DNA from 2 places in the Paenibacillus sp. M-152 genome. Region 2 is predicted to be linked to the other one. Evidence: riboswitches for the same ligand, from Rfam matches in the RefSeq annotation. Region 2 holds a riboswitch; the other holds the start of a gene.

Region 1 (3,425 bases), 880 kb from region 2:
CATTGCCTGTGCAGATACCAAAGGTAACCATACTCTATTGTCAACAAATTGCATGATATTTAAAATTTGCACATTAGCTTAAATTGAGTTCGCATAACCACACTTATCCATACATTTTCGTGAACAAAATCACAACAATTAAGTTACAACTATTTTCTAACAAAATGAGCCCTTTGAATCATTTTGTCGAATTATGGTCCCATTTTTCTTGCAACCTAAAGGATAAATGCCTCAAAAAGTGGAATTGCAAGATTACGATATATTCATTGAGGAAATTAATTATTTCCAACCTCATTCTTTATTCCATCAATTTAAGGAATAAATTCCAGAATGACCTTATCCTTTTCAAATAGGTGCCTTCTGGTTAATTTTGTTATATGATGTATAACCCCAAATCGATACATGAATATACTTTAATGTGATAAAATAACCTTTGTAAATGGGAACTCCGGTTCTAAAAGGATATTCATGAAACAAACTACAATTGTCTTACTAAAATTGTTCTTTTGTAAAGGAATTGGATATGACAACAAACCAAAAAAATGCCCAGTATGTCTGGAGCGATGATCCAGTTGCAATTATATGTACACCCTCTGCTTTTGCTAAAAAATCCCTCTTTTATATACAGGAAATAGGCTATTTCAAAACAGATGCTTATGTAATGGAACGGCAAAAGCTCACCTCTTTTTTGCTCCTTTTTACTCTGTCCGGGAGAGGGGAATTACAATACCGGGGCAAGGATTATATATTGAAACCTCATGATATGCTTTTTATTAATTGCGAAGAATATGTACAGTACAAAACTTCCTGTCAGAAGACATGGGAGTTTATTAGTGTGAATCTATATGGCAATCTTATTGACCATTTCTACGAACAATTCGATAAACACAATAAGCCGGTAATTTCACTAAAGGATTCAAATACAGTACTGGACAAGCTGCGTACCTTATTACATGTACAGCCAGAACGAAGCTTATCCTCTGAACTGCTCTCATCCAGGATAATCGTTGACTTGTTAACGATTATTTTACAGCACCCCTACGCCAATCCCAATGCGAATTCAGATGGAACGGCAGAGGTGCGCAAGGTAAAGCAATATCTAGATCAATCCTATTGCGAACGGATCACGCTGGATTCGCTAGCAGAAATGTTTGGTCTAAACAAGTTCAACCTGGCTAAAAACTTTAAAAAACAGATTGGCTTTTCCCCTATTGAGTATCTTATTAATGTTCGTATCACGGCTGCTCAAAGCTGGCTTAAAACTAGTGATGTAGCTATTGTGGACATCGCACAATATGTCGGCATTCCCAACACAAGTCATTTTATCAATCTGTTCAAAGAGCACATTGGAGAAACGCCTCATTCCTATCGCAAAAAATGGGGAAACCGTATAAAATAGGTCTTATGTATAATCTCCAAGCTTGCTTTGTCGATAAATAGCGAAAATTTGAGATTTAAACTTGCCTAATAGAGTACCTAACTGATAGAATAATAGTACAAGCTATTCAGGATAAATGGCAAACTTGTCGAAAGGCAAGGACGCAAAGCTACAGGGCCTTCTGTATGATGGCAGCCAGCTACCGGTTGAAGTGGCTTTTTGTCGTGCTTATTTTTCCCGAAAACTTTATACGAAATGGCAAACCTGTCGAAAGGCAGGGACGCAAAGCTATAGGGCCTTCTATTGATGATGGCAGCCTGGCCACCGAAAGGAAGTTTTTTATGGGGAAAATGATACTTTCCACACTTCTCCTATTTTTCATGCTGTCCGCAATTCTCTTAAATTCGACAATTTACGCTGCTGATAGTGTTGCATGGTTGGACCAAAACAATGTAAATCATGGGACGGTCAGTGTGCGCTACCCTGTTAAACCTAACGTTAAAACCAAGATTTTGGTTACCAAAGATGCACAAAAATACTCTTATAATCTAACACCCGGGAAATCCGAAGAAGTATTTCCTCTCCAAATGGGTAATGGGAACTATAACATCAGTATTTTGGAACAGCTTAGTGGTAATCAATATAAAGTGATAGGACAAGATACGATCGAGTTAAAGCTAAACGATAGCAAGGCAGTGTATCTTAATTCCGTTCAAAATATTAACTGGAGTAGTACTAATCAAGCGATTCAAAAAGCCCGTGAGTTAACCCAAGGTGCAACAACCGATCGCGAGAAGCTGCAAAAAATCTATGACTACGTAATTAGTCATATCAAGTATGACTCCAATCAGGCCTTTGCCTTAACGACTGACTATCTGCCACAAATTGATCATACGTTAAGCTCTCAAAAAGATATTTGTTATGGTTATGCTTCACTGATGGCTGCTATGTTACGAAGTGTAGATGTACCAACCAAGCTGGTTATGGGCAAATCTTCCTACGTGGACGCTTATCATGCCTGGAATGAGGTCTACATCGATAATCAGTGGGTGGTCGTAGACACTACAGTAGATGCAGCACTGTATATGGGTAAACAGAAATTCGAAATGGTCAAAGATCCCTCCAAATACATTAAAACAAAGCAATATTAATATCAATGTTTTAAATTCATATTTATTAAAAAATGAAAAATAGAACTATATTTCTTGAAGAGCCTTGATCACATGATCAAGGCTCTTTTTCTATCCTTGTTGAGAAATTGTTGAGATGTGGCATGTATTCTAGTCCAGGAAGACAATGAGATTTCCAACCATTATCTAATTTCGAGACAAAAGGAGGAGGTTCATCCCCGAACATGAATTTTCATAAATTCTGAACAAGTAATTAATGCGGCTAACATAGCATCATATGAATGAATGATGAATATATAAATACAGTTCTCTCGACCTCGAAGGAATAACCATTAGCCGTTAAATAAGAGTATTTTAAGAATAGGAGATTTGTTTACCGTATGAGAAAAAAATGGAATACAGCAACGGTTGCGCTATTGCTCTTTTTGCAGTGTTTGTTCAGCACAACACAAGCTTATGCACAAAATCCCGACTCTACTCTGCCAGTGACCCCAGGAACCGATCCGGTTCAGAGTGTGACTAACGATGTTTATCCAATGCCCTCAGAGCCAATTAACATCCCACCTGCTGTCCCGGCTCCAGTCCCTGAACCAACTGCTGGCTCAACTTCTGAAGTTAGGGCAACTCAAGAAAGTATTTTAACCAAGCTAACCCTTACAGATTCTACTGGAAGTGTTATTGATGCAGTGTATAATCCCGATAGCCGTATTGATATTGGTTCCGCCATCCATTTAGGCTATGAATGGGAACTGCCGAACCATACGTATAAAGCTGGAGACACCTTTACCTTTCAATTACCTGAGCAATTCCAAATTTACACAGATATTACGTCTCCTTTGACGAATACAGATGGAGAAGTAGGTCATTTTACCGTAGACCGTCAAGGTAAAGTGGTTATGACATTTAATGATTACGTA
Region 2 (3,425 bases):
TCCAACAGCGATCGTAAGATCAAATCGAGCCCGTAGCGGGTCACTCAACCTTGCCCCATTCGATCACCAACCAATATAGAGAGGAAGTGGAGATTTATGAAGCTCGTACTTTTGTCTGGTGGTTCCGGTAAAAGATTATGGCCGTTATCCAACGATTCCCGTTCCAAACAATTTTTGAAGGTCCTGGAGAGCCCGGAAGGGATTTCGGAATCCATGGTACAGCGGGTATGGAGACAATTGGGAGACAACGGATTATCCGAATCCTCGTTTATTGCGACAGGGAGAGCGCAGGTCGAAATGATCCAGAGTCAGATCGGTTCGAATACGCGCATCATTGTTGAGCCGGAACGCAGAGATACCTTTCCTGCGATTGCGCTGACAGCGACTTATCTATATTCCATTGCGGGTGTTTCGCCTGATGAAATTATAGCTATATTGCCTGTAGATCCTTATGTAGAGGATGCTTTCTTTGCTTCCGTAGCCCAACTCGAACATACACTTCAGGAGAGTGAAGGAAAGCTTGCACTAATCGGGGTTGTCCCTTCCTATCCTTCAGAGAAATACGGTTATATTATTCCGAAAAACGATGCCACTCAAGGTAGCACAGGCTACCGCGAAGTGAGCCATTTTCAAGAGAAACCCGACCGGGAGCAGGCGGAGCGTCTAATGGAACGCAATGCTCTATGGAACTGCGGGGTTTTTGCATTCAAATTAAGCTATTTGCTGGATATTTTGGCATCCAAGGGCCTGCCGCTGAATTATGAAGAAATGCAAAAACAATATGCGTCTCTGGAAAAAATCAGCTTTGACTACGAAGTAGTCGAGAAGGAAAAAGACATCGTGGTGCTTCCGTACGATGGTTTTTGGAAGGATCTAGGAACCTGGAATACACTCACAGAAGAGATGTCTCATCAGCAAGTGGGTAGAGGGGTAGTAACGGAAGATTGCGTCAATACGAGTCTTATTAATGAGTTGGACATTCCTGTGGCGATCATTGGAACGAATGATCTGATTGTAGCCGCTAGCCCAGATGGCATTCTTGTGACCAATAAGGCAGAAAGTCCACGCATCAAGGAAGTGCTCAAGGCTCATGATCAGCGTCCAATGTATGAAGAACGTCGTTGGGGACAGTATCGGGTTGTAGACTATGTAAAGTATGACGAGGGTAATGAGGTACTGACCAAACGAATCCGCGTACACAAAGGTAAAAATATCAGCTACCAGCTTCACTTCAAACGAAGTGAAATCTGGACCATTATTAGCGGCGAAGCGGAAATTATTTTGAATGAGAAGCTGCATAAAGTAAAGGCCGGTGACGTAGTTCGCATCCCTGAAGGGACGAAGCATAGCATTTTGGCTGTAACCGATGTGGATTTGATTGAAGTTCAGACTGGCTCTGAGTTGGTTGAAGAGGATATTGTACGCTTTTGTATGGATTGGAATGAAATTTCTCGTCATCAATTTATCTCGTAATTATTTGCGTAAAAACGTAAAAAAGAAGATTTGATGAAAAATAATGGCCCAAACTGTCGAAATTGGGCGAAAACCTGTAAATTCATGAACATGACCTATTAAATTTTGGTAAAAAAAAGTCGATACTTAGGGTAAGAAGGAATCCAAACTCCTTCCAACGATAAACGCAGCCCTGTCGAAAGACTGGTACGCAAAGCTAAAGGGCCTTCCCGTAAGGATGGCAGCCTGGCTACCGAAAGGAAGAGCTAAAGTGAGATTCAATTTTATTCCTCTGTATCGACTGATACGTCATGTACTCCCCGTTGTTATACTTTTTTCTTTGTTTCCCGTCGGCTTTGGTGATTCTCTGTCTGTGGTGAATGCCGCTTCATTACAACCTGTTAATTCGGACGCTTCTACTCAGGCCCGTGAACTATACAATTATTTACTCAGCATCTCTGGAAAGAAAACAGTCACTGGTCAGCATGATTATTTGGAAAGTCCAGATGAATTAAGCAACAAGGTCCAAAAAATCAGCCAGGCGTATGTGGGTTTGCACGGCTATGAGATGGGAGCCATCTCTGGTCAATCCGACACTACAGAAGCAGCACAACGTAAAAATGTCGTCGATAGCGCTATTCGTTGGAGCAGAGCTGGTGGCATTGTGACGATGACTTTTCATGAAGCGTTGCCGGGTAGACCGCTGACTTGGGCCAATGTGCAGGCGAAAGTAAGTCAGGCGGAGTTCAATAAATACGTGACACCAGGCACTACGCAGTATAACCTCTTCATTGCCGATCTGGATAAGGTCGCTGTATCGTTAAAGCAGCTTCGTGATGCAGGTGTTCCAGTATTGTGGAGACCTTATCATGAAATGAATGGTGACTGGTTCTGGTGGGGAAACAAAAACAATTTCAATCAGCTATGGAATATCATGTACGACCGTTTTGTAAACACGCATCAGTTGAACAATCTGCTGTGGGTGTGGAGTCCCAATGCTCCCAATTCCTACACTGTCCCGTATACCCCGAAATATCCGGGGGATGACAAAGTGGATATTTTGGCAGTAGACATCTACAACAATGATTTTAAGCAAAGTCATTATGAAGGACTGCTCGGGTTGGCACGGAATAAGCCGATTGCCATTGGCGAGCATGGTGAGATGCCTAGCTCTGAGGTGTTGCAGGCACAGCCCAAATGGGTGTATTCCATGACTTGGGGCAAGATGCTGACTGAGAATAACACAACCAATCAAATACAGGATTATATGAACGATTCGAGGAGTTTGACACGGGATGATGTGAAAAATGGGCTGGCAGCAATCCAACAACCTGGGGCAGATGTGCCGACTTTACCGGATGAGGGACAAAGTGAGCCTATCCCGGTTCCGCCAGTAGTAATCGTACCCCCAGCTCCGACTCCTCCTTCTGTTCCTGATGTAGTATATGTGAACGGGCTGCGGGGCGAATATTTTAACAATATGAATGTGAACGGCAGTCCTGTTTTGATCCGTACAGACAGCAAGCTGGATTATAACTGGCGCGCCGTTGCTGCTGATCCTAAGGTAAATGCCGACCAGTTCTCGGTTCGCTGGACAGGTAAAATCAAACCACAATACAGCGAGACCTATACATTTACAACTATATCCGATGATGGTATTCGCGTATGGGTAGACGGCAAGCTGGTGATTGACAGTTGGTTCAAACAAAGCTGGACAGAGCGTAAAGGCAGTATTGCTTTGGAAGCAGGTAAAATGGTAGATCTAAAAGTGGAATACTATGATGAAAAAGGCGATGCGATGGCTCGTCTGATGTGGGAAAGTCAGCATGAAGCGAAAGCGGTGGTTCCCGGAAACGCTTTGTTTCTTCCTTGATAGATACTCTTTCCCGGTCATAAATTTTGAGGAGAGAGGGTGTATCATATGATGAAAAAATGGTTGACCCATAGGTATACGGTCGTATTATCCGGATTAC

The links. Region 2 has a riboswitch for cyclic di-GMP ahead of EGM68_RS06290 (glycosyl hydrolase). Riboswitches for the same ligand answer to the same signal wherever they lie in the genome.
Region 1: it holds a riboswitch for cyclic di-GMP, as region 2 does, so the genes downstream of both, EGM68_RS02480 (transglutaminase-like domain-containing protein) here and EGM68_RS06290 (glycosyl hydrolase) in region 2, are expected to answer to the same signal.

Annotation. Positions count from the first base shown of each region.
Region 1 covers NZ_CP034141.1:545,921-549,345, reverse strand. The annotation lists gene EGM68_RS02485 (helix-turn-helix transcriptional regulator) at 524-1,399, shown strand; cyclic di-GMP riboswitch class I at 1,507-1,585, shown strand; cyclic di-GMP riboswitch class I at 1,626-1,707, shown strand; gene EGM68_RS02480 (transglutaminase-like domain-containing protein) at 1,720-2,529, shown strand; gene EGM68_RS02475 (LPXTG cell wall anchor domain-containing protein) at 2,889-3,425, shown strand, end outside.
Region 2 covers NZ_CP034141.1:1,421,241-1,424,665, forward strand. The annotation lists gene EGM68_RS06285 (sugar phosphate nucleotidyltransferase) at 97-1,473, shown strand; cyclic di-GMP riboswitch class I at 1,629-1,710, shown strand; gene EGM68_RS06290 (glycosyl hydrolase) at 1,724-3,325, shown strand; gene EGM68_RS06295 (hypothetical protein) at 3,374-3,425, shown strand, end outside.